DNA from 3 places in the Colwellia sp. MB02u-9 genome. Region 1 is predicted to be linked to each of the others. Evidence: predicted binding sites of a transcription regulator. Region 1 holds the regulator's gene; each other region holds the start of a gene.
The links. Region 1 encodes sigma-54, which starts transcription at its own class of promoters, with help from an activator protein. Its sites were predicted from a motif close to GTTGGCACGNNNNTNGNNT; they were not measured.
Positions count from the first base shown of each region.

Region 1 (10,506 bases):
GCGGCGTTGGGTACTTTTCAAGACCGGAGCAAAGGTGTCAGCCTCGTCATCTAGACCCGCCATACTCATCATAGAATGCTCGGCTTCCTCACGAATAATATCAATAACATCATCTATGGTAATACGACCCAGTAGTCGTGCTTCGTGATCGACAACAGGAGCAGAAAACCAATCGTAGCGCTCAAATAGCTGCGCGACATCCTTTTCATTCATATCGGCGGTAATGGCTTGAATATCTTTATTGATGAGGTCTGAGATAATGGTTTCTGCTTTGGCAGTAACAATAGCGGATAAAGACACTGAACCAAGGAAATGATCGGCTCTGTCAACGACATAAAAAGAATCGGTTGCTTCAGGTAATTCACCGCGAAGTCGTAAATAACGCAGCACCACATCTACCGTAACATCAGGACGAATAGAGATGGTATCGGTATTCATGATACCGCCGGCCGTGTCTTCTTCAAATGAAAGTGCAGCTACAACACGATGGCGATCTTGCCAGTCCATCGCGTTAAGCACTTCCTGATAAACTGTGTCAGGCAGTGTTCTAAAAACTTCAGCTAAATCATCAACATCCATTCCCTCTGCAACGGCAGCTAGTTTTTCTGGATGAATATTTTTCAGAATGCCTTTTCGAACTTCTTCGTTTAACTCTTCGAGCACATCACCGTGGTGATCGGCATCAATAAGCTGCCAAAGCGCGACACGGCTTTTGCTTGGCGATGACTCTAATAATAAAGCGAGATCGTAAGCGGGCATGTCTTGCAATAGCTTGCGGACATGGACAAACATACCACTATCGAGGGCATCATTAACCTGCTGAAGGCGCTGATGATTGTATTCTTGTTTAGAACCTTCCGGCATATATTCACCTTTTGCCGTTGTAAAACGAAAACTGAAAATTATTAGGGATTGTTGAACTTACTTTAGTGCCGTTTGTTTAGTAGGTAGGCTCAGCAAACACATGATGTGTGGCTGGCTACATAGACGTATGAGCACGCCATAGCACTTGCAAACTAACACTATTATCTTTGGGTTTATCTAACACCACTGAAGCGAGTTCAATGTTAACCCAGCAAGTTAAACAGATCCTATTATGAGAGATAACTATTAAGGTTTTGTTATAGCAAATAAATAAACATAAGCGCCGATAGACTTGGACGGTAGTGCGACTCAGGAGACAAAGTTGAAAACGGGTATGCTTGAGTTATTTCGCTTGTTCTAAAGGCTTTAATGTAGCGCTAAATTGGCTAGTATATTATTTTAATCACTAGGGTTCGTTAATAATTATCCGCGTAGAGTTTACCGTAATCTAGCCATTTTAGCAGCTTTTTTATTGACTTAAGCACGTGCTTAGCAAGGAAGAAGTGCTCTGTTACTATTCGGCTTCATGAAATTTGTTACTAAAGAGTTGGCAAATTTCTGCTAAGGCTTGTTCAGCATCTTGGCCAGAGGCAATAACCTTGACGGTTTTACCTTGGGCGCCTGCCAGCAGCATTAGCCCCATAATACTATTCGCGTCTGCTCGGTTTTCGTCTAATTCAATAATGACTTTAGCGGTAAATTTTTGGCTTAATTGGGCAAGCTTAGAAGCCGCTCGGGCATGTAGCCCAAGTTTATTGATGATAAGTACATTACGGCTCGTATGTTTGCTCATCTTAGCTTACGTGCCTTCAACGGTTAAATCACGGTGGCGAGATTGCACATCTTTACGCTCTTTACGCATATTATTTGCCAGTAATTCGGCAATATAGACCGAACGATGCTTGCCACCCGTACAACCAATAGCAATGGTGATATAACTGCGATTATTACGTTCTAAGTGGGGTAACCAGGTCATCATAAAACTGTTAATTTGCCAAACAAATTTAGTCACAATGGGCTGGCTAGCAAGAAAGTCTTGTACCGGTTTGTCTAAACCTGTGTAGCCTTTTAGCTCTTTATCCCAAAATGGGTTAGGTAAAAAGCGGGCATCAAAAACATAATCAGCATCTTGTGGTACACCATGTTTAAAACCAAATGATTCAAACACAACCACCATTGAACCAGACGTTTTACCCAGAATTCGCTCTCTAACTAAGTCAGCGAGTTGGTGTGGTGTTAGTTGACTGGTATTGATGTATAAGTCAGCCCGACTGGAAATGGGCTCAAGTAATTTTTTCTCCAAGGCAATTGCTTGGTCTAGCGCAATATTTTGCTTGATCAACGGATGTAAACGTCGCGTTTCACTGAACCGGCGAATAAGGTCACTATCATCAGCATCTAAATACAGTATGCTCAATTCTACTGCATTAGGCAGGTATTCAATAATTTCGGGTACGTCGTTAGGATCGGCTGGCAGGTTACGAACATCGAGACTTACGGCAACATTTTCATAATCATTAATCACCGTATGGGTAAGTGCGGGTAACAAGTTGACAGGGATATTATCAACACAATAATAACCTAAATCCTCTAAAACACGCAGTGCAACACTTTTCCCTGAGCCTGAACGGCCACTTACAATAATTAATTTCATCCGTGTTTAACTCGCTTGTTGTATTAACTGAAACAGTTCTTGATTACTTTGGCATTTACGCACTTGCTTGCAAAATTGCTTGTTACGAAAAATTTTTGCGATACTTTGCAGCGTACTCAAGTGGCTCTGGCATTCTTCTTCAGGAACAAATAAGGCGATAAAAATATCAACGGGACGATGATCAACAGCGTCAAAATTAATCGCTTGTTCTGTGGTAATAACCACGGCAATAGGTTTCGTAGGCGTAGCATTTTCTAAACGGCCATGAGGTATAGCAATGCCATTACCTATGCCCGTTGAGCCCAATCTTTCACGCTTAACTAAGCTTTCTAAGAGCTGAAAAGTATCATGGCTGTCGAGTTTATCGGCGGCCAAGCGACTTAAATATTCTAATATACGTTTTTTACTGGCACCCGGTGCTGCACAAATAGTGCAGTCCGGGGTTAAGATGTCTTGCAACTTCATAAACTTCTAAGACCTATAGCGAAATGGCGCTAATGTTTGTTGATTTTGCCTTTATATTTCAAGATTTGGCGATCTAGCTTGTCAATTAATGCATCAATCGATGCATACATGTCACTATGTTGTGCCTTAGCATGAACTTCAGTGCCACTTAAGTGCACCGTTGATTCGGCAATCTGATTCTGTTTTTCTACCGTTAATACTACATGTACATTATTGATATGATCAAAGTGACGCTCTAGTTTTTCAAACTTGCCATTGACATAATCACGTAATGAATCGGTAACATCGACATGGTGTCCAGTAAGATTAATTTGCATATATTTCAATCCTCTTTATTGGCTGAATAAAACTGCCTACAATAGGCTTTTACGTTGATTTGATGGCGGTATAGAAAGTGACTCTCGATATTTGGCAATGGTACGCCTTGCCACTTGTATACCTTGTTCTGCTAAAATATCTGCCATTTTACTGTCGCTGAGTGGTTTTGCAGGTACTTCGGCAGCCACTAGCTTTTTAATTAATTCACGAATAGCCGTTGATGAACATTCGCCGCCGTTTTCAGTACTTACGTGGCTAGAAAAAAAGTACTTAAGCTCAAAAATCCCTCTAGGTGTGTGCATATATTTTTGCGTGGTCACACGAGAAATGGTTGATTCATGCATATCTACGGCTTCGGCAATATCGTTCAATACCATAGGGCGCATTGACTCAGGTCCGTGTTCAAAAAAGCCTTGTTGGCGTTGCACAATGCAATTTGAAACCTTTAAAAGTGTTTCGTTACGGCTTTCTAAGCTTTTAATAAACCATTTTGCTTCTTGCAAGTTAGAGCGAATAAATTGATTATCAGTAGATGACTTCATTGAACGAGACATAGCGGCGTATTGCTGATTAACCGATAGTTTAGGGGCAGTGTCAGGATTGAGCTCTACTGTCCAGCGGCCGTTTTTCTTTTCAACAGACACGTCTGGGATAACATATTGTTCTTCACTTTTGATGACGCTATCACCTGGACGGGGATCTAAGCTTTGTATTAGGCGAATAACTTCGCGTAATTGCTCTTCTTTCAAGCGTAATTTACGCATCAATTGACGATAATCACGATTACCGAGCAAGTCAATATACTCGCTGACGGCGATTTTGCTTTCCGCTAACCAAGGGGTATCTTTAGCAAATTGATTGAGCTGAATACGCAAGCACTCTGGAATTGAACGAGCGGCAACACCAATGGGGTCAAATACGTTAATACGCTTTAACACCACTTCAATCTCATCAAGTTCTACACCATCAATACCGACACTCTCTAAGATCTCTTCGGCTGAAACGGTTAAATAACCGGCTTCATCTATGGCTTCAATAATGGCAATGGCAATGGTTCTATCAGTGTCAGTAAAGGGCGTTAGTTCCATCTGCCAAATTAGATGGTCTTGTAATGAGTCTTTCGTTTCACCTTGATAAGTATAATCTTCTGAGGCATGGCCAACACCGCCACTACTAACACCAGCACTGAAGTTATCATCCCATGTGCTATCGCTGTTGAGTTCTTCGGGGATGTCTGTTTTTGCTAAACCTTCAGAGGAGCTAATTTCGTCTATCGAGGGAGTGGAGTCTTCGCTGCCATCAGAGGATGCTGCTGAGTTTTCGCCTACCGTTACCGAATATCCTGCTTCTAAATGGTCAGGGGTACTTTCTGAATTGTTATCGTGCGTTTCGTCAACTTCAAGCAAAGGATTACTTTCAAGTGCTTCTTGAATCTCTAGTTGAAGATCCAAAGTTGATAATTGCAACAGTTTGATCGCCTGCTGCAATTGCGGGGTCATCGTTAACTGTTGTCCGATACGGAGTTGCAGAGTAGGACGCATTTACGTTTTCTTTTCCCTATTCAAATTCATTAATTCAATTGGTTTTATTCACTATAGCGTGAATTGTTCACCAAGGTATACATCTCTTACATGTTGATTTGCAAGAATTTGCTTTGAATTACCTTCAGCGATAAGTTCGCCATGACTAACGATGTAGGCATGCTCACAAACATCAAGTGTTTCGCGCACATTGTGATCTGTGATCAATATACCTATGCCACGATCTTTTAAGTGTAGGATAATTTTTTTTATATCACCTACTGAAATCGGGTCAACACCGGCAAAGGGTTCATCCAGTAATATAAATTTAGGATCTGCGGCTAATGCCCGGGCTATTTCAACTCGTCGGCGCTCACCGCCAGATAAACTCATGCCTAAGTTATCTTTTATATGGCCTATGTTGAACTCTTCTAATAAATGTTCAAGTTTTTCTTGTCGCTCAACATCACTAAGTGATTTACGTGTTTGTAAAATGGCCATGATGTTGTCATGAACCGATAACTTACGAAAAATAGAGGCTTCTTGTGGTAAATAACCGATACCTTTTCTCGCGCGCTCGTGCATCGGCAGTAAGGTTATATCTTCATCATTTAAGACAATTGAGCCACTGTCGTTCTTTACCAAGCCAACAATCATATAAAAAGAGGTAGTTTTACCTGCGCCATTTGGCCCTAATAAGCCAACAATTTGTCCAGCGGAAACGTGCATACTGACGTTTTTAACCACTTTTCTGCCTTTATAGGACTTGGCAAGGCCGGTTGCTGATAATGTAGAAGTTGACATTTACTCTTGCTTATCCTTTGATTTTATAGGCAATTCAGTTTTGTTCTTTGGCTGTAATACGGTTTCAACTTTAGCATTTTCAAGGCTTTCGGCATTGACATATTCTGTGGCAAAATTGTAGGTGATTTTACTGCCGCTCACTTTACTGCCTTCTTGGCTAAGGAGAGCATTGCCTGAAATAACGACGGTATTCATACTCGGCTCATAACGGATTTCATTGGCTTGCAAATTGATTGGGCTACCATCTTGAAGCGTTTGTTCAAAGGTCGCTGGAGAGCCTTTGGCAATATAAATTTTGCTGTCACTGTTTTCTTGGGTGATAACCTGTACTAACTCGGCATGTATGGTTAGTGTGCCTTGAGAAATAATGACATTATCAATATAACTGAATATTTTATTTTTGAGATCGGCAGCTTGGCGTGAAGAAGATATTTTAATCTCTTGTTCTACGTTAAATTTTTCTGCACTTGCGACAGGCACTAATAATGCTAACGCCGTGAGACAATATAAGTTATTTTTTAATTTTTTTATAAATAGTTTGTACATGTTCGGTCAATGTCATCTGTGTTGTGTTTAAGTCTACAATTAATCCTGAGCCATACATAGTAAATCCTTTACCTAATATTAAGATAGTTTGCTCTGAGCTGATAATATTAGTTTTTAAGTCCATTTCTAAATTTTTACCATGCACTTCCTGTATCAAACTTTCTTTATCAGTGGCGATTAAACGTACGCGATTTGCTAATTTTACGCGATTGTTATTATACAAGGTGCCTTCATTGGCGGTGATTTGCCAAGTAGGTTTGTTGTTCCTTGGGTATAAGGTATAGCGTGGATATTCAAAGTGTGTGACCCCTAATTCAGCATAATGTTCCATGCGTTTTGCTTCTACATTATAAGATAATGCCCCAGTGGTTTTATAAACATCACTGTTAAGGTTTTCAGCAATAAATTCAGGGTTATTCGCGGTATCGAGAATGTTGCTGGTTTCTTCCTTCGCGCCATACCATTCAAGTAAGCCATAGGTGGTTAAGGCCAATAAAAATAAGCTTATACTAACAAGGTATATGCGATTCATACGCTTGAACCCGTTGCATCAGCTAAGGTGTTTTGGCTTTGCATAATAAGATCGCAAGTCTCGCGCACGGCGCCGAAACCACCTCGGGTATAGGTGGTGTAGTCACAAGATTTTAAAATGGCGGGGTGTGCGTCATTGACCGCAATACTAAAACCAACATAATTAAGGCAGTCAAAATCTGGCATATCATCGCCGATGTAAGCCACTTGTTCAGGCGCTAACTTTAATGCGGCGAGCATAGCTTTTAAAGCCGGTAGCTTATTTTCTTCACCTTGTACTATGTGCTTAACATTTAATGCACTCATCCGGGTTTGCACAATAGTTGAGGTTCTGCCCGTGATCACCGCTACATCAACGCCGCTTGCACCTAAGGCTTTAACGCCATAACCATCTTTAGTATGAAAGGCTTTTAATTCTTCACCATTATTACCTAAGTAAATACGACCATCTGAAAAAACGCCGTCTATATCACAAACAAAGAGTTTGATTTTTTGCGCTTTTTGCCAAACACTTGGCGCTACTTTTCCGTATAAACTGTTCAACTTTAGAGCACTCCAGATTTTAATAAGTCATGCATGTTCATCGCGCCAATGGGTTGGTTATTATCGTTAACAATAATTAAGCCGTTAATTTTTTTGTCTTCCATGATCTTTAATGCCTCAGCCGCCAGCATATCTTGCTTAGCCACTAAAGGGTTTTTTGTCATTACGCTGGTAATGCTATCTTGATGAATATTAATTTCTTCATCTAAAATACGGCGTAAATCACCATCAGTAAACAGACCTATTAAGCGATTGTTTGCGTCAACAACAGCGGTCATACCCAAGCCTTTGAGTGACATTTCAACTAAGGCATCTTTTATTTTAGCTTCTTGGCTTACTGTGGGCAGACGTTCGTCTTTGTGCATGATATCGGCCAAACGTAATAATAGCCTTTTACCTAAGCTGCCACCGGGGTGAGATAAGGCAAAGTCATCGGCAGTAAAGCCGCGCGCATTCAATAAAGCTACCGCTAGGGCATCGCCCATCACTAAGGTTGCTGTGGTGCTAGAGGTGGGTGCCAAGCCTAATGGGCAAGCTTCTTGTGCTACTTTTACACAAACATGGCTATCGGCAAGTTTAGCCAGGGTAGAGTCAGGATTACCCGTCATGGCGATAAGTTTTGTGCCGATACGCTTTAGGACCGGAATAATGGCTAAGACTTCGCCAGTTTCACCCGAATTAGAAATGGTCAGTACCACGTCATCAACAGTCACCATACCTAGATCGCCATGGCTTGCTTCACCCGGGTGAACAAAAAATGCGGGTGTGCCAGTACTCGCCAAGGTTGCGGCAATTTTGCCACCAATATGCCCCGACTTACCCATACCAATCACGATGACGCGGCCCCGACAATTAAACATTAACTCACAAGCTTGAACAAAGTCGTCGTCAATAAATTGCGACAATTGTGCAATAGCTTGCTGCTCAATGTTAATGACATTTAGGGCTAATTGTTTAAAGTTTTTCATTGCTATAAACCACTTGTTACCTGTTGATTTGACTAAAAAGTAGCACTTGATAACCAATAAATACGGCTAATAATAGTAACCCTTTCGCCCGCGTGATGCGAAACTTTCCACCTCGACTAAAACAAAGTATAAATAATAAGAAGGTTGTTGCCAGCATAAATGGCGCGTCACGCACCGCGGCGGCATTATCGATATCGCCTGGCGCAATTAAGCCAGCTAACGATAAAACCGCAAGAATATTAAAGATATTCGAACCAATAATATTACCGAGCGCTAAATCATCTTCTTTTTTAATGATGCTCATAATACTGGCAGCTAACTCAGGTAAGCTAGTACCAATAGCAATAACCGTTAAGCCGATGACTAAATCACTAATACCAAAAGCTTTGGCGATAAATATTGATGAATCAACCAGAAAACTAGCACTGAGCGGCAGTAGTATCATACCGACCACTAACCAGATTACCGATTGTTTGGTACTGACCCCATCAGGCACTTCTTGTTCTGCTTCTAAGACCATTTTATCGTCGATAGGGTTTTGTTTTGCACGCCTTAACGTGACGACAAGTAAGGTGGCGATATAAAGGACAAAACCAATAATCAGTATTAAGCCTTCATTAAAACTAAAGTTGCTGTTTGCTAGCATATATGTCGCGATAGCCGTAACAACCAAAATAAGCGGGATTTCACGTTTAATGGTCGTTGAGGAAACGGATAAAGGATGAAACAGTGCGGTTAAGCCTAACACTAACGCAATGTTGGTAATATTTGAGCCAATGGCATTGCCGACGGCAGTATCTACATTACCCTGTAAAGAAGCGGTGACCGCTATCATCATTTCAGGTGCTGAAGAGCCCATAGCAACAATAGTTAAGCCAATTATCATGGGAGAAATACCCAGATTTCGTGCTAATGCTGAGGCACCAAATACAAATTTGTCTGCACTCCACACTAAAGTGATTAGTGAAAGTAATAAGATCAAAATTTGGATGAACATTCAAAGCTCCTGTTTGGCTAAGATAAATAAATAGTGTTTGTGCTAATTGATGAAAGACAAAGAGGAATTATAAACCACTGATGGTAACCGATGACACTCAATTAATACTCATTTTGCTAACATAACGTGAGCGAAAAGCATTATAAACTTTTTCTGATATTATTGGCACGTGGATTCACAATAAAATAACTAAGCCAAAAAAAAGGCTTATTCATTACGCTAACTTTACACTTGCGTTACATTTATATACTTTTGGTTACTCTTTTAGCACTAAATAGTTGTGAATTTGTAATGACTGAGGTGTTGCGCTGCGGTAGAATTCTACTACATAAAACAATAATTAACAGTGATGTTATTCCAAGCGATATGTCTGAAATTTTAGTTGATATCAAAAACATGACCTTTAAGCGTAACGAGCGTGTTATTTATGATGGCATTAGTTTGTCTATTCCTAAAGGTAAAGTTACCGCGATAATGGGGCCAAGTGGTATTGGTAAAACAACGTTATTGCGCTTAATTGGTGGTCAAATTAAACCAGAGTCTGGGCAGATCCTTTTCGATGGCCACGACATTCCTAAATTGTCTCGTAGTGCGTTATATGACATACGTAAACGTATGAGTATGTTATTTCAAAGTGGTGCCTTGTTTACCGACATGAGTGTTTACGACAATATCGCCTTTCCTATACGCGAGCATACTCAGTTATCAGAAGACATCATTGAAAAAATGGTGCTAATGAAATTAGAAGCGGTGGGTTTGCGTGGTGCAAGAAATTTACGCCCCAATGAACTCTCTGGTGGTATGGCGCGTCGAGCAGCATTAGCTCGTTCAATTGCGCTTGATCCTGAATTGATACTTTACGATGAGCCTTTTGCTGGCCAAGATCCTATTTCTATGGGTGTGATTGTCCGGCTCATTCATCAACTAGGTGATGCATTGGGATTAACCTCTGTGGTGGTTTCTCATGATGTTCCAGAAGCGATGAGTATTGCAGATTATATTTATATTATTGCCGAGCAAAAAATTATTGGCCAAGGTACGCCAGAAGAAATCTACGCGCACACCTCACCTTTAGTGCAGCAATTTGTTAAAGGTGAAGCTGATGGCCCAGTGCCATTTCATTATCCTGCGGCGTCATATAGTGAAGAGTTAATTGGTCGAGGTGTTGAGAAGTGAATCAGCTGCAAATATTGGGTCATAGCATTATCGAACAAATCTCAGGCTTAGGCAGAGCTTTGTTGATGTTAGCATCAGCGCTCTTGCATATTCCAAACCCACGCAAAGGTTTTCCTTTGT
Region 1 is NZ_JACGVF010000100.1:200,253-210,758, reverse strand. Features, by position in the region: gene mgtE (magnesium transporter) at 1-864, opposite strand, end outside; gene H4J65_RS17100 (HPr family phosphocarrier protein) at 1,379-1,657, opposite strand; gene rapZ (RNase adapter RapZ) at 1,664-2,518, opposite strand; gene ptsN (PTS IIA-like nitrogen regulatory protein PtsN) at 2,525-2,983, opposite strand; gene hpf (ribosome hibernation promoting factor) at 3,013-3,300, opposite strand; gene H4J65_RS17080 (RNA polymerase factor sigma-54) at 3,337-4,842, opposite strand; gene lptB (LPS export ABC transporter ATP-binding protein) at 4,894-5,625, opposite strand; gene lptA (lipopolysaccharide transport periplasmic protein LptA) at 5,626-6,105, opposite strand; gene lptC (LPS export ABC transporter periplasmic protein LptC) at 6,137-6,703, opposite strand; gene kdsC (3-deoxy-manno-octulosonate-8-phosphatase KdsC) at 6,700-7,245, opposite strand; gene H4J65_RS17055 (KpsF/GutQ family sugar-phosphate isomerase) at 7,248-8,213, opposite strand; gene H4J65_RS17050 (calcium/sodium antiporter) at 8,230-9,210, opposite strand; gene mlaF (phospholipid ABC transporter ATP-binding protein MlaF) at 9,577-10,386, shown strand; gene mlaE (lipid asymmetry maintenance ABC transporter permease subunit MlaE) at 10,383-10,506, shown strand, end outside.

Region 2 (10,506 bases), on a different contig from region 1:
AACTCTGGCAATCGAATGGCAATAGCTTAGTTGATATTTTATCTTATTGGAGAAAACTATGGTTGTTGTACATCACTTAAATAATTCTCGGTCTCAACGGGTTCTTTGGGCTTTGGAAGAGCTTGGCGTACCTTATGAAGTAAAACAATATCAACGTGATCTCAAGACTAATCTAGCGCCTGCTAGTCTTAAAAAAATACATCCTTTGGGTAAGTCTCCAGTAATTACCGATGGTGACATTACTGTGGCAGAATCTGGAGCGATTATTGAATATCTTGCTCAAACTTATGGTGAAGGTAACTTCATTCCTGAGACTAAAACTGAAGCACATCGCCAGTATCTATACTGGTTACATTTTGCTGAAGGTACTATGATGCAGCAATTATTGTTGAAACTCATTTTAGAAAAGGCAGTGCAAAGGTCGAAACCATTTTTTGTTAAATACATAGCTAAAGCCATTATGAAAAAAGTCATGGCGGGCTATGTTGGGCCCAATATCACGGCTAATTTAGCGTTAATCGAGCACCATTTAACTGATAATGAATGGTTTGCTGGCGATCAGCTATCAGGCGCTGACATTCAAATGAGTTTTCCTTTAGAAGCATGGGCAGCAAGGAAGACAGTTGACCAAGATTATCCAAAAATTATTGCCTACGTTAAACGTTTTCAGGCTCGAGCAGGGTATCAAAAAGCCTTAAAATCGGGTGGCACCTACGATTATGCCTAGCTTTGGCAGTTTAATAAAAAGCCATCAATAGAAAGTGTTAAACTTAGCGTTATAAAGTAGATGATAAAACGGCGTTGTCAGTGCAATCTTAATCGCTGGCTTTGTTTTGGGAGAGCAGTTCCTTGAAAACATCGCTTTATTAATCTCAGTCAGTGCCAAGCACGTTTAGATAAATAATCAGCCACTGCCATAAGTGGCGTACTTAATAAATTGATGAGTTGTTAATGTTTCAACTCAATTTTGGGAGAGAAAGCTATGATTGTATTCAAGTTAAATGGGAACAAGGTTTCCTCTGCTGCTGATGTAAACACACCATTATTATGGGTCATCCGTGATGAATTTGGTTTTAAAGGCACAAAGTTTGGTTGTGGTATTGGTCTGTGTGGTGCTTGTACCGTACATATTGACGGTGCACCAGTCAGAACATGCTCTTTTCCATTAATAGCCGCAGAAAATAAAAATATCACCACGATTGAAGGTTTAGAAAACAAACATCCATTACAACAAACATGGATTGATGAACAGGTGCCGCAATGTGGCTACTGCCAGTCGGGACAAATTATGCAAGCCGCGACTTTATTAGCCAGTAATTCGTCACCGAGTGACCAAGAAATTGTCGATCATATGAGTGGAAATTTATGTCGCTGTATGGCTTATGTACGCATTAAAAGTGCGATTAAAAATGCGGCAGGTGTGATGTCAGCCGATGTACAAACTTTTGATCCTAGCTCTTCAACGCAACAATCATAAAGGCGTATGGCAATGAAAAATATTAAAGATGCAAAAAATAATGTCAGCTTATCTCGACGTCGATTTTTAGTAGGTTCGGTCAGTGGTTCGCTGTTAATGGCTTTTGCCCCCTTAGTTGGCGCAGTAGGCTTAGGTGACAGTCCTCAAGAAACACTGAAAAATAAATTATTTTCCCCAACGGTTTGGTTTGAAATCAACCCATTAGGTGAAGTGAACATTAATATTGCTAAGGCAGAAATGGGCCAACATATTGGCACTGCACTAGCACGCGTTGTTGCTGATGAGCTAGGGGCTGATTGGTCTAAAGTCTCCATCACTCATGTTGATACTGATCCTAAATGGGGTTATATGGTCACGGGTGGTTCATGGTCAGTTTTTCAAACATTTAAGCCCATGTCTCAAGCGGGTGCTGCAGGGCGTATAGCCTTAATAGAAGCGGCAGCGAAAATCTTAAATTGCCCTGCAGAGCAATGTAGCGTAGAAAATGGCGCGGTACTTTATCAAGATCGCTCAATTAGTTTTGGTGACATTGTTGCCAAAGGCCATTTTAATCGTACCTTTACACCAGAAGAGATTAGCGCTTTACCGTTAAAACCTGCAAGTAAAAGAAGCTTAGTAGGAAAACCGGCCTTAGCGCTTGATATTCCGGCTAAAACTAATGGCTCAGCCGTTTATGGTATTGATATAGAGTTGGCCGGTATGGTCTATGCTCGACCGATTATTCCACCGACCCGATATGGCAGTAAAGTCACGAATGTTGACGACAGTGCCGCCCAGAAAATCAAAGGTTATTTGGGTTATTATCTCTTGCAAGACCCGAGTGACCACCTTCAAGGTTGGGTTAGTGTCGCGGCTGATAGTTATTATGGCGCAATTCAAGCGGCTGATGCCTTAAAGGTTAGCTATCAAGTGGGTAAAACAGCTAAGGTCAGTGAGCAAGATATTCTCCAAGAAGGAGAGCGTTTAGTTACTGATAAGAGCGAAGGCGGATTGTTTATTGATCAGGGCGATTTCTCAGCGGCAAGCACTAAAGCCGATAAATCGATTGATGCGGTTTATCGCACGCATACCGTTTTACACTTCGCTTTAGAGCCAGTTAACGCCACCGTAGAAGAAAAAGATGGTCTTTGGCATGTTTATACCGGTAATCAATGGCAGTCGCTAACCTTGCCAGCAATTGCTAAAGCGCTGCAAGTAACGGATGACAAAGTTGTTATGCATCAGCAATATCTCGGTGGTGGTTTTGGCCGTCGTTTATTCGGCGATTATGCGATACCTGCGGTATTAACCGCTAAAGCAATTGGCAAGCCAGTAAAAATGGTATTTACTCGTGAAGATGATTCTAGATTTGATCAACCCAGATCGCCGTCTGTCGTCTCGTTTCGAGCGGTGTTTGATCAGGAAAATAAATTTACCGGTATGGAGCATGCACTGGCTGCCGGTTGGCCAACCTTAGCCATGGCACCAGGATTTATGCCTGAAAGCTTAGATAAAAAAACGCGTGTTGATATGTTTTCTACCAGTGGTGCGGATCACTGGTACAGCATGGACAATCATCGTGTGCGCGTGGTCAATAATAGCCTAGCACAAGAAACCATACTGCCTGGTTGGTTAAGATCTGTCGGGCAGGGTTGGATTGTTTGGGGACTAGAATCATTTATTGATGAAATTGCCCATCAAAGCAAAACTGATCCGATTGATTTTCGCTTATCCATGCTTGACGGTTTAGGTAAACAAGCCGGTAAAGCACCAGAAAGTGTTGGTGGTGCCAAGCGATTAGCGAATGTACTCAACATTCTTAAGCAAAAAACCAAAGATGTTAAACTCGCTAAGAATGAAGGCATGGGTGTTGCGATAAGTTCGGGACAAGAACGTACCATGCCGGCTTGGATGGCTTGTGCTGCTCAGGTTCATGTTGAGCCTAGCTCAGGAAAAATAACCGTTAAAAAGCTCACCATGATTGTTGATGCTGGTGTTATTGTTCACCCGGATGGCGCATTAGCGCAAGTTCAAGGCTCTATGCTCTGGGGAACAAGTTTAGCGTTACATGAACAAAGCCCGATAGAAAATGGTCAGGTGAGTAATCTCAACTTAAACAGCTACTCACCATTACGTATGAGTGACGTACCTGAGCTCGATATTGAATTTGTTGAAAGCGATGAGTTTCCTGTCGGCTTGGGCGAACCTGGCGTAGTATCGATAGCACCGGCGATAGCCAATGCTATTTTTCAAATAACGGGTGTTAGAGTGCGAGATTTACCTATTACCGCCGCAGCAATCAAAAATGCTTAAGCAATAAGTTTTGTCACTTTTAAGTGAGTTATAGTGAGTATATAAAGACTATAACTCACTCGTTTATTAAAGCCCTTAGTTGTCTTCATCGCGACTAAGGGCTTTTTATTTTCAGCCCCCATGCTAAAAGTGCTTGCACATTCTAGACTCAACATTTTTATGCTGCATACAATACTTAGCTAAACAGCTAAACTCAGCATATACAATGTAGGCTGTGGATTAACCGTTGTTGAGCAGAGAAAAACCCCCTAACTGACAATCGCTCAAAGGTTGTTCATCTTGAAATAATCAAGGCATCGCTGGCAAAGTTTTAGCTTAAGGGTAAGTGTTGACCTGCTACTAAACCTTCCCTGTGTTCAACACTATGGCCGTTAAACTGTATGAAGCCATAAGAGGAAAATTTTTACCCTAGGTGCTTGTGGATTGAGTACCAATATTGTTTAACCTAGTGGTGGATAAATACTGATTGTCGGTAGCTTTATGGTTGCGTTTATTAAATTTTTTAAGCTAAAATCGGGACTTCAATGTTCTTTTTATTGTTATTATTTTCTGGCGACGTTCATCAAGCGGTAAGTGATATAAATAGCGATAACAGTGCCTGAAGGTGTTTTTCAATGGTTAATTCACCCTAGTGATTTAATGAAAAATTCCTTAAAATATATCAGTTGTTATTATAAGTTATCTTGCTAATAGCAACATATGCTTTTGTTTTTATGTTTAAATAGCCAAAATGGAATCCTATTAGTAACAACTTTGTTACTTGAAGTTAACAGTTCCATGTGGAGAAATATTTTTGAAGATATTAATAAGTAATGCGAAAAAATCACTATTACCACTCATTATCGCTAGTTTATTTGCTGGAAATGCTATGGCTAAAGGAAGTGGAGCGGCTAGTGCTTATGCCGTTGAACTTGGCGCTGCAGGTACTTTCACTATTTTAAGTAAATCTGGCATTACCGATGTGAAAACTTCCGCTATTACAGGCAATGTAGGTACTAGTCCAATTACCGGTGCAGCGCTGCTGATCAGCTGCCCTGAAGTAACAGGCACCATTTTCACGGTTGACGCCAATGGTCCACTCTGTGCGGTAAATTCAGCATACGACCTCGGTGTTGCCGTGGGTGATATGGAAACTGCCTATAATGACGCTGCAAGACGCCCAGCAGATAGCACAGAACTTGGCGCAGGAGAAATTGGCGGTTTAACGCTAGTACCTGGCGTTTATAAATGGTCTACGAACGTCAATATCAGTACAGATGTTACCTTTAAGGGCACGTCGAATGATGTTTGGATAATGCAGGTATCAGGTAATTTGAATCAGGCGAATAGCACTAGGGTTACTTTAGCTGGTGGTGCATTAGCCAAGAACATTTTCTGGCAAGTTGCAGGTCAAACTGCCCTTGGAACAGATGCCTTTTTTAAAGGTATTGTTCTGAGTAAAACATTGATTTCTTTGAATACACACACCGAAGTCAAAGGCAGACTCTTCTCTGGAACCGCGGTGACATTGCAAAAAAATACCGTTACAGCACCGGTTGAATTTCCTGTAAGGCCATAATAAAAAAGCAAGGTCTGCTGACTAGTGTAAAGTATCGACACGCTAATGATAAAGAGGGTTAGAGAGTAAACTCTCTAACCCTCTTTATCTCATTGTTCAAAACGGTCAAAATTTATTTATTGCAAAAACTCATTTATTACAAAACTAATAGCGATAATTTTGTTAATTTCAAGCTAAGTCATGAACGTATAAATTCATACACTGGAAAATATTTTTTAAAGTGCCTGTACAATCAACAGCAGTAATAGAATAAGACTAACCCATTGCCAAAACATGACAGGATCACGCTGTATTAGCGGTGGCTTAGTTTTTGTTAAAAATAATTTATTCGGCTGTCGCAAGTCATGAACAAACTCTGATAACACAGAGTAGCGTTTTAAGGGATCAATTTTTAAAGCGCGTTCAAGTGTATCGTCAATCCAAAGGGGTAATTCAGTATTATCATTGATCATCGGTTTATAGTTGAGCTTACGTTGCGCTGATACGCTGTTCGCTTGTGCTATTTCACGACCATATGGAAATTTACCTGATAACATTTGATAAGTGATCACGCCCAACGAATAAAGGTCAGATGCCTGTGTGCCTAATTGTCCTAAAAAATATTCAGGGGCTGAATAACGAATGGTACCGCGCATAATTTCTTCGGTGTTAGCATCGGTAACACCGGCAATAAAGGTTGAACCAAAGTCTATTATTTTTACCGTCTTAGTATTGTCGATCATGATATTAGCTGGGCGTAAGTCTTGATGTATCATGTCTTGGCGGTGAAAAGCCTGTAAGCCTTTTGCGGTTTGCTCAATAATATTTCTAACTTGTTCTAAGCTTGGTTTTGGATGGTCTATCATCCATTGATTTAACGAAATACCATCAATAAATTCTGTCACTAAATATAAATAATGACGCTTTCTTTTTGGAATAATCGCTTTAACAACATGTGGATTGTTAATGCGTTTAGCTATCCATTCTTCTAGCATAAAACGCTCAAGGTATCGCGTGTCGGTTCTTAATTCAGTGGATGGCGTTTTTATTACTAAGGTTTGCTGTGTGTCGTTGTCGCGTGCTAAAAAAACATGGCTTCGGCTACTAATATATATTTCGCGGATAATTTCATAACCATCAAACTGCATTCTTGGTGAAAGTCTTGGCGGCAATGGCAACAAGGTCAGTTGATGCACTTCATCAAGCTGATAGCTGGGCACGTTATCAATACGGACAATTTGAACACTGAGATTGTCATCACTCCCTAAGGCAAGTGCTTGTGTAATAATGCTATCAGCGGCATTATCTAAGCTCTGGGCATTATTAATGCTATTGGCGATTTGAGCATTATTTAAAAACTCGTAAACGCCGTCAGTGGCAATAATATAGATATCGCCTTGCTCAAGTAGCTGGCTTTGATAATCAATGTCAAATGTTTGGTTAATCCCTAAAGCGCGGGTTAAATAGCTAACATCGGTGGAAACAACTCGGCGGTGATCTTCGGTTAATTGCTCTAATTGTTGACCTGATAAACGATAAATTCGTGTATCACCTGAATGAAAAAGATGTGCCGTATTTGATTTTAATATCAGTGCACTGAAGGTGCAGACGTAGCCTTTGTCTTTATCAAAGCGATAAGGGCTATTACGTGTTTGCGAATAAAGCCATGAATTAATCGATTTAATGACTTTTTGTGCAGAATTTTTAACAGACCACGAATCAGAGGTACAGTAGTAGTCCTCTAAAAAACACGATATTGCTGTTTCACTGGCAATTTGGCTGACGTTACTTGAGCTAATACCATCAGCCATGGCAAGTACAATCCCTTTGCTGCTAAGCATGGGTTCTTTAGGAATGATGCTGCCGAGAAAATCTTGATTGATTTTTTTTCGACCTTTATTGGTCGCGCCGCCAATACTCACAGTTAATGCTTGACTCATTACTTGTTTCCAATGGTATTAAAATTAGCTTAAATCGGTAAAGTTTGAAGCAATAAAAAGACTTCATAACCTAAATTACGAAGTCTTTTATCTACATTGATATTATTCTAATTTGATTAATTACCTGCTTATTTTTAATGGTTACAATGAAAAAATACGGCGTTATAAAATTTATAAGTAGCATAACTACTGACTAAATTTTATGGCTTGTATTTAGCCATTTTTCCCCATTAAAAAGTAGAGCACTTATTTAATCAAATTTGTATTAGTTATTTATTAATTGACTCATACAAGCTTATGCTTTGAATAAACCATTGATAAAGTGTGAATTAAGCAATTTTTCTGCTTGGCGATGTTTTAACATGTGTAAAGTATAATGGTAAACCTACTAATAATAAGCCACCAGCAAGGTTACCTAGTACCGTTGGAATTTCGTTCCATACCAAATAATCATAAACAGTAAAGTCACCCCCCATGATCATTGAGAATGGGAATAAGAACATGTTAACAATTGAATGTTCAAAACCCATAAAGAAGAACAACATTACGGGCATCCACATGGCGGCCATTTTAGCACCAGCAGAAGTAGAGATCATCGCACCAACCACACCCATTGATACCATCCAATTACATAACATGCCGCGGAAGAATATAGTGATCCAGCCGCTTAAGCCATGTTCTTGGTAACCTACGGTTCTTGCTTCACCAATACTTGCTACTTTAGCTGCAATAGCACCGCCGTCAGCCGAATAACCATAAGTTAAAATAAAGGACATTAAAAAGGCTGTGGTCATTGCTCCGCCAAAGTTACCTAGAAAGACCAAGCCCCAGTTACGCATTACACCGCCAAAGGTAACACCAGGACGCTTGTCTAATAAGGCTAATGGTACCAGTGTAAATACACCAGTGAGTAGATCAAACTTCATCAAATAAAGCATGATAAAACCAACAGGGAAAAGACAGGCGCCTAAAATAGGGCTACCTGTTTTAGTTGCCACCGTAATCGCAAATATCGCAGCTAGGCCTAAAATAGCGCCGGCCATAAAAGCACGTATAAGAGTATCTTTGGTAGACATGTAAACTTTCTGTTCACCTGCGTCCACCATCTTGGTTACAAATTCACTGGGTTCTATATAAGCCATTGTTATATCTCTATTTAATAGTAAGGTTAATTCATTTTACTGTTTACTTAACAAAGCAAGTTGAATGCCAGTCATGTAACGTATTGATTTTTATTTAATATATAATTTTTCATTTGGTTTTTTTTGCTTTATTTGCCAGCGTTGCACAACTTTAATTAGCTTGGCGCACCAAATAAGATCACCATGATTTATAGGGTAAAAATTTACCATTCAAGGTTAAAATGACTCTATCGCCTTTTGGATTTTCTTCTTTTTCTACTTCCATAGAAAAGTCGATAGCACTCATGATGCCGTCACCAAACTTTTCTTGAATAACCTCTTTAAGGGTATCGCCATAGACGCCTACCACTTCGTAGATACGATAAATTAATGGATCTTGTGGTACTGACTTATCCCACTCTTTGGTTGGGTAGGCCATTAGGGCTTGCTTTGTTTCTTTAGGTAAGGCTAAAAATTCAATGATTTTATCAGCTTCAACTTCAGGCCAACTGTTCATGCCTAAACAGGCGGAGGTTGTCCAAACGATAGACATACCCACAGCGTCTGCAATATTCTGCCAACTAAGTTCTTTTTCATTTTTGATTGCAAATATTGCTTCAGTTACATCGAGCTTATTCATGTGACTTCCTTAAGATATAAAAATATTATTTGATTAAGTTAGCTGTTTAATCTTGGTGCGTTATTTTCAATACAGTGCAAGCACCTTAAATTACGCGTTGATTTAACCATCAAACGACTAACCTTGTTATCTACTGACATTAACAATTGCGAAAACTATGCCAATAGCTAAAATTTAATTAAACCACTGATTTTTATTTATATTAATTATTTTACTGGTCTGTGCAAGGCAACGGTTTTTCGTGATAAACGATATTTCGTGCTGTTTGTCACGAAATATCGTTGCTTGGCTTAGAAATTGAATGGTGGGGTTAGTTGATAAGTCATCAGGAATGTTTTATGCAAGCGAACTTATTTTTAAATGCACCTAACGCACTGTTATATATTGATCCTTTTAATAATAAAATTTTGCAGTTAAACCACAAAGCTGCAGTATTATTTGCTATCAAAAGCGACGTCGAGTTAGAAAATAATACGTTAACAAAGGTTAGCGTAACGCAGTTTTTTACTGGCTGTTTAGATAAGTTAATTCACTTTACTCAACAAATATTAGCGCAGGGCGAAGCGTGGACAAACGATCTATTTCTCACCATCAATAATGAAAAAATATATTTAGATATTACGGCTAGCGCTTTAGATAATAAGCTTTTGTTCTCTTGTCAAAGTGCCAAAGTGACTTATGCCCGTTACCACCAAGCAACAGCGCAAGCTAAATATAAAGCGGGTATTGTCCATTGGAATGCCAACGAAAGTGTATTTGAAGAAATTGAGCGACAAAATCAATTGTTACTCAGTGCGGTAGGTGATGGCATATATGGCGTAGATGTTGACGGGAATACCACCTTTGTAAATGCAGCGGCCGAGCAAATATTAGGCTGGGGGAAAGCAGAACTTGTTGGGAAAAGTATTCATGACGTGATTCATCACTCGCATGCCAATGGCGAGCATTACCACGCTTACAAATGCCCAATTTATGCTGCTTTTAAAGATGGAGAAGTACACAGTGTTGATGACGAAGTGTTCTGGTCAAAAAGTGGTATGCCAGTGGCGGTAGAATATAAAAGTACCCCAGTAACTGAAAATGGTTTATTAATCGGCGCCGTAGTTATTTTTCGAGACATAACACAAAGAAAGTCTATTCAAGCTAAATTGTTAAACGCTTTAAAAGAGGTAGATACACTAAAAGAGCGCCTTGAAATGGATAATGCGTATTTGCTTGAAGAATTAAATGCAGATTTTAATCATCACCAGATCATTGGTCAGAGTATGCAGGTGCAGCATATGGTTAATCAAATAGAATTAGTGGCAGCTACTAATGCGAATGTCATCATTACTGGCGAATCAGGTACAGGTAAAGAGTTAATTGCGAGGGCGATTCATGAAGTCAGTGAACGAAAAGCCCGGCCATTAATTAGAGTTAATTGCGCGGCAATTCCGGCAGACTTATTTGAAAGTGAATTTTTTGGTCATGTAAAAGGCGCTTTTTCAGGCGCAATATCA
Region 2 is NZ_JACGVF010000096.1:90,108-100,613, forward strand. Features, by position in the region: gene H4J65_RS12785 (glutathione S-transferase family protein) at 59-727, shown strand; gene H4J65_RS12790 ((2Fe-2S)-binding protein) at 983-1,477, shown strand; gene H4J65_RS12795 (xanthine dehydrogenase family protein molybdopterin-binding subunit) at 1,484-3,769, shown strand; gene H4J65_RS12800 (ice-binding family protein) at 4,563-5,327, shown strand; gene H4J65_RS12805 (bifunctional protein-serine/threonine kinase/phosphatase) at 5,543-7,246, opposite strand; gene H4J65_RS12810 (formate/nitrite transporter family protein) at 7,576-8,388, opposite strand; gene cynS (cyanase) at 8,567-9,007, opposite strand; gene H4J65_RS12820 (sigma-54-dependent Fis family transcriptional regulator) at 9,346-10,506, shown strand, end outside.
Region 2: a site for sigma-54 is predicted at 8,442-8,460, ahead of H4J65_RS12810 (formate/nitrite transporter family protein). Genes of this name have one in related genera too.

Region 3 (10,506 bases), on a different contig from region 1:
TCTAAAAAGTTTTGTGCGTCTGCAATACGTGTTGTCATAAGCTTTATTTGTTCATTAAATAATGATCAAATCTCCACGTAATGCACCAGCTTGGTCTAGGGCTTCTAATATCGCCATCACATCACCAGGGCCAGCGCCTACTTGATTGATAGCCCGCACGAGTGCGTCTAGCGTAACGCCGGGGTCAAAAACGAACATCCGTGAGTCATCTTTTTTAACGTCAATAATCGATTGATTAGTCGCTACCGTTACACCCTCAGCAAAGGCATTGGGCTGTGAAACAGCCGCCACTTCGTTAATAGTGACGGTAATGCCACCATGGGTAATTGCCGCCGGTAATAGGCGAACATCAGCGCCAATAACGATAGTACCTGTGCGTGAGTTAACAATAATTTTTGCCGCTGGCGAACCAGGTTCAAATTCTAAGTTTTCTAATACTGACAAAAAACTCACCCGATCCGCAGCATCTCTTGGCGCAGTAACTTGTACCGACGCAGCGTCAATGGCGCGTGCAGAGCCAGAAATTAAGTTATTAATGGTGTCAGAAAGGCGCTTTGCGGTGGTAAAGTCGGCGTTATGAAGATTAAAAGTAATATGGTCACCTGAAGCAAAGGGCGATAATACTTCGCGCTCAACCATAGCACCATTGGCGATACGACCTACGGTGGGGGTATTAGCAATTACTTTTGAGCCGTCTAAGCCTTCAGCGCCTAAACCACTAACAATCAAGCTACCTTGGGCAACCGCATAAGCATTACCGTCTAGTCCCATTAAAATAGTTTGTATTAAGGTACCGCCACGTAAACTTTGTGCGCTACCCATAGACGACACGGTAACGTCAATGGTTTGCCCTGGTTTGGCAAATGCAGGTAATTCAGCATGGACTGCCACAGCAGCCACATTTTTAATTTTTGGTTTTAAATTCGCCGGCATTTTAATGCCAAAATTGCTTAACATGGTTTTAAAGCTTTGCTCGGTAAAAGGACTTTGCTCACCCGTACCTGGCAAACCCACCACCAAACCATAACCAATTAATTGGTTGCTGCGCACACCAGCAACATCAGCCAAGTCTTTAATGCGTTGGGCATTGGCTTCTGGTAATAAAAGCATCAAGGTTAAACAAGCAAAGCTAACTAAATATTTTTTCATTCTCTTATCCTACTGCTATGATCCTACTAAAGAGGCCACCATGAACTATTGAAAAACTTCGACAACCAGCCTTGCTCTTGCACGTCAGCGAATGTGCCGGTGCCAGCATATTCAATACGGGCGTTCGCTACTTTACTCGAGGTAACTGTGTTATCTGAACTGATGTCTTGCGAACGAACAATACCCGTTAAGCGAATATATTCATCACCATTATTTAATGACATCCATTTTTCACCACGGATCATCAAGTTACCGTTGGGTAAAACTCTCAAGACATGCACCGAAATATTGCCGGCTAAACTGTTGCCCTGATTGGCTTTTGAATCACCTTTAAAATCTGAGCTTTGGTCGTAACCAAATTGTATAGCTTTGTTGTTGAAATTTACCGCTGCACCACCAAAACCGGTAATAGGATTGAGCGTGGCACTATTGGCTTTTTTAAACTCTGTTTTGGCACTTTTTTGCGCTTGGGTACTTTCACTTAAAATCACGGAAATAATATCGCCAACCCGATGCGCTTTAGAGTCTGAATAGATGTTATTAACATAATTGACGTTAAAAAGAGAACCCGTTGGCACTAAAGGTTTATCCTCCATTTCTGGTAAAATGGGGGCAAAGTCAGGATCATTAGGCAATGTTTTTTCTTGCTTAGTGCTAGCACAACCCGTGAATAATAGCGCGACCATACTGACGGTAAATACTGTGCTTAATAACGAAGTTCGGGTGTTTTTCATGATACCTTCCTCAACGTTATAGTTGCTGATTAATGTAGCTAAGCATTTCGTCAACCGCAGAAATGACTTTCGAGTTCATTTCATAAACTCGTTGGCTTTCAATCAGGTTAACCAGCTCTTCGGTGGTATTAACATTTGAGGTTTCTAACGCACCTTGCACTATCATGCCATAACCCGCTAAACCTGGCACACCCTCTTGTGCTGCACCACTTACTGCAGTTTCAATGTATAAGTTCTGCCCGATTGGCTGTAATCCGGTTGGGTTGACAAAGTTAACGGTATTAATTTGTCCGACTACAGCGGGTTCAGCTTGGCCTTGCAAGGTGACGGAGACTTCGCCGTCTTGCGACACAATAATACTCAAGGCATCTTCTGGCACGGTTATTTGCGGTTGCATTAGATAACCCGCGCCTGGGGTCACTATGCTGCCTTCATCGTTCATGGTAAATTGACCATTACGTGAATAAGCAGAAGAGCCGTCAGGCATTAAAATTTCAAACATACCTTCACCTTGGATCATCAGATCTAAGGCATTGTCGGTATTAAGCATGTCACCTTGGGTGTGAATTTTTTGTGTTGCTACCACTTTGGTACCCGCACCTAACATTAACCCTGACGGCATTTCAGTGTCTTGTGCTGAACGCCCACCAGGCTGATTAATATTTTGATAAAGTAAGTCTTCAAATACCGCGCGACTCTTTTTAAAACCTATGGTACTGGCGTTGGCTAGATTGTTGGAAATAACCGCAATCTCTTTGGTTTGGGCGTCTAAGCCTGTTTTACTGATCCATAATGCTGGATTCATACATCACCTCGAAAAATTTTATTTAGAACGCTTTTAATAATGAAGCTGCACTTGCGTCAATTTCTTCTGCGGTTTTCATCATTTTTAACTGCATTTCAAATTGACGCTGTAGCGCGATCATATCGGTCATTTCACTAATAGGGTTTACGTTACTAGACTCTAATGCCCCGCTCGCCACTTTTACTGTGACATCGGCCGGTTCATTGTTGCCGTCTTGACGACGAAATAAGCCATCACTGCCTTTTTCTAGCAAGCGATTATCTGGCTTAACAAATTTAATTCTGCCGACTTCTTCTTGAGCAGAGCTTGGTGCTCCTTCAGGCTGAACCATAATGGTGCCATCAGACGTGATATTGATATTACTTACCGGTAGAGGTAAAAAAATTGGCCCACGGTCGCCAATAACTATGTCACCTCTTGAGGTTTCAAGTGCCCCGTTGTCGTTCAACTTCAACTGACCATTGCGGGTATAGGCTTCAGTGCCATCTTCGGTTTGTACCGTTAACCAACCTTGGCCTTGAATGGCAATATCAAGATCACGTCCTGTGGTCAATAAGGCACCAGTGTCAAAGTTTTGGCCTGCTCGTTCGGTCATTGAAAATACCCGAGAAGGCATGCCTTCACCAAAGGCTTGCATGGATCTAGCATTGGCTAGATCCGCTTTAAAGCCCGTAGTTTTGGCGTTAGCGAGGTTGTTAGCATTGACTGATAAGGCTTGCATGTTTTGCTTTGCACCACTCATGGCGATATACAACATCTTATCCATAATGAACTTCACTCAATAATATTAATAATATTGAAACTGTTGCAAATAAAGTGCCAAAAATTAAGAAGGCTTAATAAGGTGGAATACGAATGGTGTTAAACTTATGATCTGATGACTTTTTTACTAAGCTTTTGTACTGACCACTATTCCTTTACGGTCTGCTCGTCCTGAGTATAAAAAAGCCAGATATCAATGGATGATTATCTGGCTTTTTAACTTCATTGACTCAATAACTAGCGCTGAGTGCTATAAATTAATCTGGTAGCTAAGAGCAATTATTGTCTATTGCTCTTAACCACTACTGAGATTAACCACTATTGAGATTAACGAATCTGTAAAATGGTTTGGTTTAACTGATTACCAACTTCGAGTGCTCTAGAGTTAGCTTGGAAATTTCGTTGCGCCGAGATCAAGTCAATTAACTCAGAGGTTAAATTAACATTAGATTGCTCTAATGCTGAAGAACTTATCGAACCAAAGGTACCCGCACCCGCTTCACCCGCTAGCGCTTCTCCAGAGGCGATGCTTTCTTTCCAACCAGTGCTGCCAACCTGTTCTAAGCCCTGATCATTGGCAAAATTTGCCATCGCAATACGTGATAAAGGCTCGGAAGTACCATTACTGTATATCGCCCTGACCAAACCATCACCGCCGATATCAATACCGGTTAATCGACCAACTGCTAGTCCATCTTGTTGTAAAGAGGTGACTTGAAAGTTGGAAGCAAACTGTGTGGGTTCATCTGGATTCGGACCTGAGGGATCTAAATTAAAGTTAACACTTATGGTCTGAGTAGGATCTGCACCGTTCGATAAGATGTTGCCGCCAAGAGCGCGCGTCGTTAATCCGCCGTCATCTAAGCTTGGCACTATGCCAGTAAAATCGCCTACTGAATTAAAGCTTAATCTGGCACCAACAACTCCGGTCTCTACCCCATCATAAGGCGGTGTAGGTAATATGCGATCAGATAGCGGTCCAGACGCTGCCCCCGCAATGGGGTTACTCTGCCCAGGATCAGCCTCTAAATCAACCATCTCGTCATCAACAGCGGTAAACATCATCCACTGATTAGGGTTGGTCGTTGGATTATCTTTGACAAAGTAATAAGTCATAATATGACTGTCACCGAATGAGTCAAATACCGTTGCTGATGTTGAATGATTAAATGTTGATGGATCCGTGGAGTCAAAGTTTCCTGGCGCATCTTTAATATAGGCTTCACCTGCGGGTAAATTCATTCGCACATCAACTTCTGAGGTTCTCTGTGGTGCACCTGAGGCGGTTGGAATACGAATAGGCTCGGCGGTACTTAAATTTACTGAGGTCGATGAACCATCGCCATTAACAGGAAAGCCCAATAAGTGCCCACCTTGAGAATTAACAATAAAATTGTCTTGGTTCAATTTAAACTGACCCGATCGGGTATATGAAGTTTCTAAACTACCAATTTCTGGTACGGTAGCAAAAAATCCGTTACCGGTAATTGCCAAGTCTAAGGAGTTGTTGGTAAACTTAATACTACCTTGTGAAAATTGTTGCGCCACATCAGCTGTCAAAACACCGTCACCGACTTTAGTTTTACCGGCTGATAAAAGTGAAGACGCATAAACGTCAACAAACTCTGCTCGTGATTCTTTAAAGCCAGTGGTGTTTACATTGGCAATGTTGTTGGATGTTATATCCAAATCTTTCTGAGCTGCGTTTAATCCGCTCAATGATATATTAAATGACATAATTTCACCTCATACAAAAAATTGTTTAATACCTATCTCATTAATTAGGTGGTCTACTTTATACGCAGGAAAAATGGCCAAATATAAGGCATTTATTTTAATAACTAGTTGTTCTAATTATTAAATAAATAACGCAGTAGTGGGTTATTTTAACCAGTAAAAATGATCAGATAATTAGTGATATTGGTATAGTTAACCTTGAGAAACTTCGACTACATCAGAAAGTTTCATGGTGCTACCACCGTTAAGATTTAATAAAATACTTCCGCCGTTGCCGGCCAAAGTGACACTGTCTACTTTACGGTAAGTCATCGCTTGTAATTCTGATGCATTACCATCGACTAGGCCGGCAACACGAAAACGATAAGCCCCTTCTGGTGCCGGTTCGCCATTGGTGTTTTTCCCGTCCCAAGTAAAGGTAAACTCACCTGCGGATACATCCCCCACAGGTACGGTTTGAATAACTTCACCGGCAACATTTTCGACGTAAATATTGACATTACTTGCCGCTTGGTCGGTCACTAACTTGCCTTTTACCGCTTGACCTTCTTCTGTACCAAAGACGTTGTCTTCAACTAAAACACTACGACCAACCAGCGACGATGCCTGCAGGGCTTGGCTAGACGACATTGAAGCAGCAAAACTGGAAAATTGATCGTTTAACTTTGTCACGCCATCAGTGGTTGAGAATGCGGTCATCTGAGATATCATCTCATTATTTTCAACCGGCTTAGTCGGGTCTTGATTTGAAAGTTCTTGGGTGAGCAAGGCGAAAAAATCTTCCTGCGTTAACATACCGCGCGTGTCATCGGCCTCAGGAGTTGAATTCTCTTGTTGCCAACGAATATTATCTAATAGGCTAGAGCCAGATACTGTTTCCATGATAAGTCCTATTTAACCTTAGCGTTGACCAAGTGTTAGCGTTTTATTCAGCATGTTTTTTGCTGACTCCGCTAATTGCACATTGGTTTGATATGAACGAGAAGCAGAAATCATGTTGGTCATTTCTTCAATAACGTTAACGTTCGGCTTGTAAATATAGCCCTCGCCGTCAGCCATTGGATGATCTGGAGCATATTCAACATTAAGTGGTTTATTGCTTTCCACAATGCCAAGTACTTCCACACCTACCGACTCATTTTGTCCTCCGGCAGCTTTTTGCATCTCGGCGGCAAAAACTGGATGGCGGGCACGATAGGTTTCACCGACACTACTGCTAACACTATCAGCGTTAGCAATATTACTCGCGGTGGTATTTAAGCGGACAGATTGTGCGCTCATGCCTGAACCGGAAATAGAAAATACATTAAATAGGCTCATTATTATTGCCCTCCAGTAATTGCTTGTTTTAAGCCTTTAATCTTACTAGTAAGAAATTGTAGGCTTGCTTGATATTCCATAGAGTTTTCTAGATACAAGTTTCGTTCCACTTGTACGTCTACGCTGTTACCGTCACCTGTATCGGCTTGATCAGGTATACGAAAACCGACACCGTTGTTAAGTTCCATACGCACGTCGAAATGTTTCTCGTTGGTACGGGTCATACCGGTTTGTTGTTTTGAGGCGGCTTGTGCTAATGCGGCTTTGAAGTCCATTCCTTTGGCTTTGTAGCCTGGTGTATCGGCATTGGCAATATTACTGGCAATAAGTTCAGCGCGTTGAGCACGCACTTGTAGACCTTGCGGGTGAATACCGAATGCTTTATCAAAACTAATAGCCATAAAAAAATACCTCCAGAAGAATGAAGGTATTTATTCAATATTTATGCCAAAGTTATACGAAGAGGTTATTTTTTTTGGTAAACAATACCAGGATTACAGCGGATCATGTTAAAATTCTGGCTAATACCTGACAGCGATTCTGAGGCACCCAAAAATAAAAAGCAGTCTTGTTTCAACGTACCGTGTATTTGAGAAATTATTTTTGATTTTAGTTCAGGAGCGAAGTAAATCAATACGTTACGACAAAAAACCAAATCAAACTGGCCCAGTAAACTATAACTATTTAACAAGTTAAGTTGGCGAAAACTGACCATTTTTTTAATCACGTCTTTCACCTTTAACATGCCATTACCACTGTTTTCAAAGAACTGTCGTTGCCGCTCCAAAGATAAGCCTCGTGATAAGGCTAAACTGTCATAATGAGCATGTTTGCAATGATCTAACATGGTAGTAGATATATCAGTGCCAATAATTTGAACACCGCCAGGAAATGCGCCTGGGTTACTCTGTTGAAATTCATAAATCGCCATGGCTATTGAATAGGGCTCTTGTCCTGATGAGCTTGCCGCTGACCAAATTTTTAATGGCGCTCGCTGGTTTTTAAAGCCTGGCAGTAGATCTTTTTTCAATAGTTCAAAGGGATAGCCATCTCGAAACCATAAGGTTTCATTGGTGGTCATGGCATCAATAACGGCAGCGCGTAATTGTCGTTTAACGGGATTAAGTGTTTGCGCGACGAGTTCAGCCAAAGACGCGACATCAAATTTTGCCATCAGAGGTACCAGGCGACTTTTCACCAGGTACTGCTTGCTTTCACCTAAAACAATGCCGCATTGCTGCTCTAGAAACATTCTAAATTGATGATAACTTTTATCATCAAGTTGTTTAGTTAACACTAGCTGTGGTCCACCTTATTTAAATACTGCAAACAAAGATTAAGCAATCTCATCATGCTTTAACCACTTTTTAACCGCAGTCGCTAACTCGTCGGGATGAAATTTAGGAATAAAATCTTCAGCCCCTACTTTCTCTACCATGGCATTGTTAAAAACACCACTTAGCGAAGTATGCAAAATAACCGGCATATTTTTCATGCGATCATTCTGCTTAATTTCTGCTGTTAGGGTATAACCATCCATCACGGGCATTTCAATATCAGAAATCAACAAAGCGACTTTTTCAGTGATGCTGTTTTGACACCCTTGAGCAATTTCCTGTAATTGATCGAGCGCTTCTTGACCATTTTTTGCTAACAGCATAGTTAACCCCAAAGGTTCAAGAGCACGTTTAACTTGATTTCGTGCCACGGTCGAGTCATCAGCAATCATAATCACTCGTTCGCCAATAGCCTCTCCAACGCTTGCATCAGCAACACCTTCGCTTAACTCTGTTGAAATAGGATTGATTTCATTGAGAATTTTTTCAACATCAAGAATCGATACCAGTTCGTCGTCAATTTTGGTTACCGCCGTAAGGTAGCTTAACTTTCCCGCACCTTCTGGCGGCGGCATAATATCTTTCCAGCTCAAGGTTACAATGCGCTCTACACCGGCAACAAGAAAACCCTGCACAGTTCGGTTGTACTCAGAAATAATCACAAAACTGCTTTCTGTTTGCACAATGGCCGGACCACCCGTGGCTTTACTTAAGTCAATAACCGAAATAGTTTGACCACGAATATGAGCAACACCTTTAACAAATTTGTTTTGCTTAGGTATTACGGTCAACCTAGGACATGGCATAACTTCACGCACTTTAAATACGTTGATACCAAAACGCTGTTTACCAATGAGTTTAAATAACAACAACTCCAGTCGGTTCTGGCCAACTAATTGGGTACGTTGATTAACTGTGTCTAATATACTTGCCATAAAAACCTCTTTGGTGTGCCAATGAAAGTATAACAAAGGCACGATTCTTGATTGTTTTAACGTTTAAAGCACTAGCATTGCAACAACGTAAATACTTTGACGTTATTCGTGCTAAATTGTACTGAATTAAACTTAATTAAGTTGGACGTGTATTTTTATTTTCCTAGCAGTCAGATATAACTTATGAACAAATTAAAGATAGTAATAGCAATCACCCTTATTTATTTGGCCAGTATTAACGCTAGTTCAGCCATGACATTCGATCGTGATTATCTCTATAACTTCATCAAATCCTATGTTGAAGACAATGTCAGTTTGCCAGCACGAGGAAAACTGAAGATTGAAGTTTCTGAAATAGACCCCCGAATTACATTACAGCCTTGTTTATTACCATTGACGGCAAATATACCTGAAAAGCATATTGGTAGAAACGTAAATGTTAAAATTGTTTGTCCTGACGAAGAATCTTGGCAGTTGTATATCCCAGTAAAAATTCACACCATTGTACCTGTATTGGTAACGCAAATGCGAATAAGCAAAGGTACTTTGCTTAGTAACGCTAATATCGAAATTATATTTAAAGATAACGGGCAAATACGAGGCACAGTGCTTACCGACCCTAAAGTAGTGGTGGGTGCTCGCACAAAAAGAAACTTGTCTCAAGGTAGTGCTATTACTAATCAAAATACCTGTTTTGTCTGTAAAGGCGAGCCGGTGAATATTATTGCTAAGTCGGCACATTTTGAAATTAAGTCTTTTGGCATTGCCTTAAATGACGGCAGTTTAGGCGAAATTATATCGGTGCGAAATAGGAAGTCTGGTCGTGTGGTTCAGGGGCAAGTTAACGCTATTAACCAAGTGATAATTAATTTATAATAATTGCTTAAGTTTTCTGCTGTTTTGCCGATAAAAGGTTAGAAACCAATAACTGTTGTAAGTAGGATACAATAATGGCTATTAATATCAACAACTTGAATAACACCAATCAAGTAAAACAAAAACTTGAACAGCAAGTTCAGACCAAACAGCAAGTTAGCGAAAGTAGCAATGCCTCGCAACAAGCTAAATTGGCAACGCGTGATTCGGTATCTATTACCCCGCAAGCAAAACAAATGAATGAGCTGCAAAAACAAGCCGCTGATTCTCCTGTAGTCAATGAGAAAAAAATTGCTGAATTAAAGAGTGCTATTGCCTCTGGCGATTATAAAATAAATCCAGAAAAGCTAGCAGCAAGTATCGCCAATTTTGAATTTGAACTTGGCTAACGTGTTACTAAAATGGAGTACATTAAGTGTCTGAAAAACTAACACCGCAACAATTGGTTTCTCAACAATTATCGCAATTAACGCAATTAGAGACGTTATTAGACACTGAGAAAGATGTACTGCAACAGCAAAACCCTGATGCACTTATTCAGCTTACCGCAGACAAAAACGACCTGCTTTTGGCGATTCAGAGAATTGACAATGCCATTGGTCAAAGTTTTGAATTCAAACAAGAAAAACTAGCGGGCAAGTTCACCAGCCTACTATCAGATATCGAAGCCATTTTAGTGCGCTGTAAAAAACAGAATCAAATTAATGGCCTGATCATTCAGCAATCACAATTATCTGTAGAACGCATGAAGACCTCATTACTAGAGAATCATAACAAGTCATCCATGACCTATAATAGTAAAGGAAAAACCTCAGGCGGACTCAGTAGCTTAGGTATAAAAGCTTAGCTTT
Region 3 is NZ_JACGVF010000096.1:152,751-163,256, reverse strand. Features, by position in the region: gene flgJ (flagellar assembly peptidoglycan hydrolase FlgJ) at 1-38, opposite strand, end outside; gene H4J65_RS13125 (flagellar basal body P-ring protein FlgI) at 55-1,149, opposite strand; gene flgH (flagellar basal body L-ring protein FlgH) at 1,176-1,883, opposite strand; gene flgG (flagellar basal-body rod protein FlgG) at 1,900-2,688, opposite strand; gene flgF (flagellar basal-body rod protein FlgF) at 2,711-3,454, opposite strand; gene flgE (flagellar hook protein FlgE) at 3,778-5,187, opposite strand; gene H4J65_RS13100 (flagellar hook assembly protein FlgD) at 5,380-6,069, opposite strand; gene flgC (flagellar basal body rod protein FlgC) at 6,088-6,507, opposite strand; gene flgB (flagellar basal body rod protein FlgB) at 6,510-6,908, opposite strand; gene H4J65_RS13085 (protein-glutamate O-methyltransferase CheR) at 6,974-7,804, opposite strand; gene H4J65_RS13080 (chemotaxis protein) at 7,844-8,779, opposite strand; gene flgA (flagellar basal body P-ring formation chaperone FlgA) at 8,963-9,655, shown strand; gene flgM (flagellar biosynthesis anti-sigma factor FlgM) at 9,730-10,044, shown strand; gene H4J65_RS13065 (flagella synthesis protein FlgN) at 10,071-10,502, shown strand.
Region 3: a site for sigma-54 is predicted at 8,814-8,832, ahead of flgA (flagellar basal body P-ring formation chaperone FlgA). Genes of this name have one in related genera too.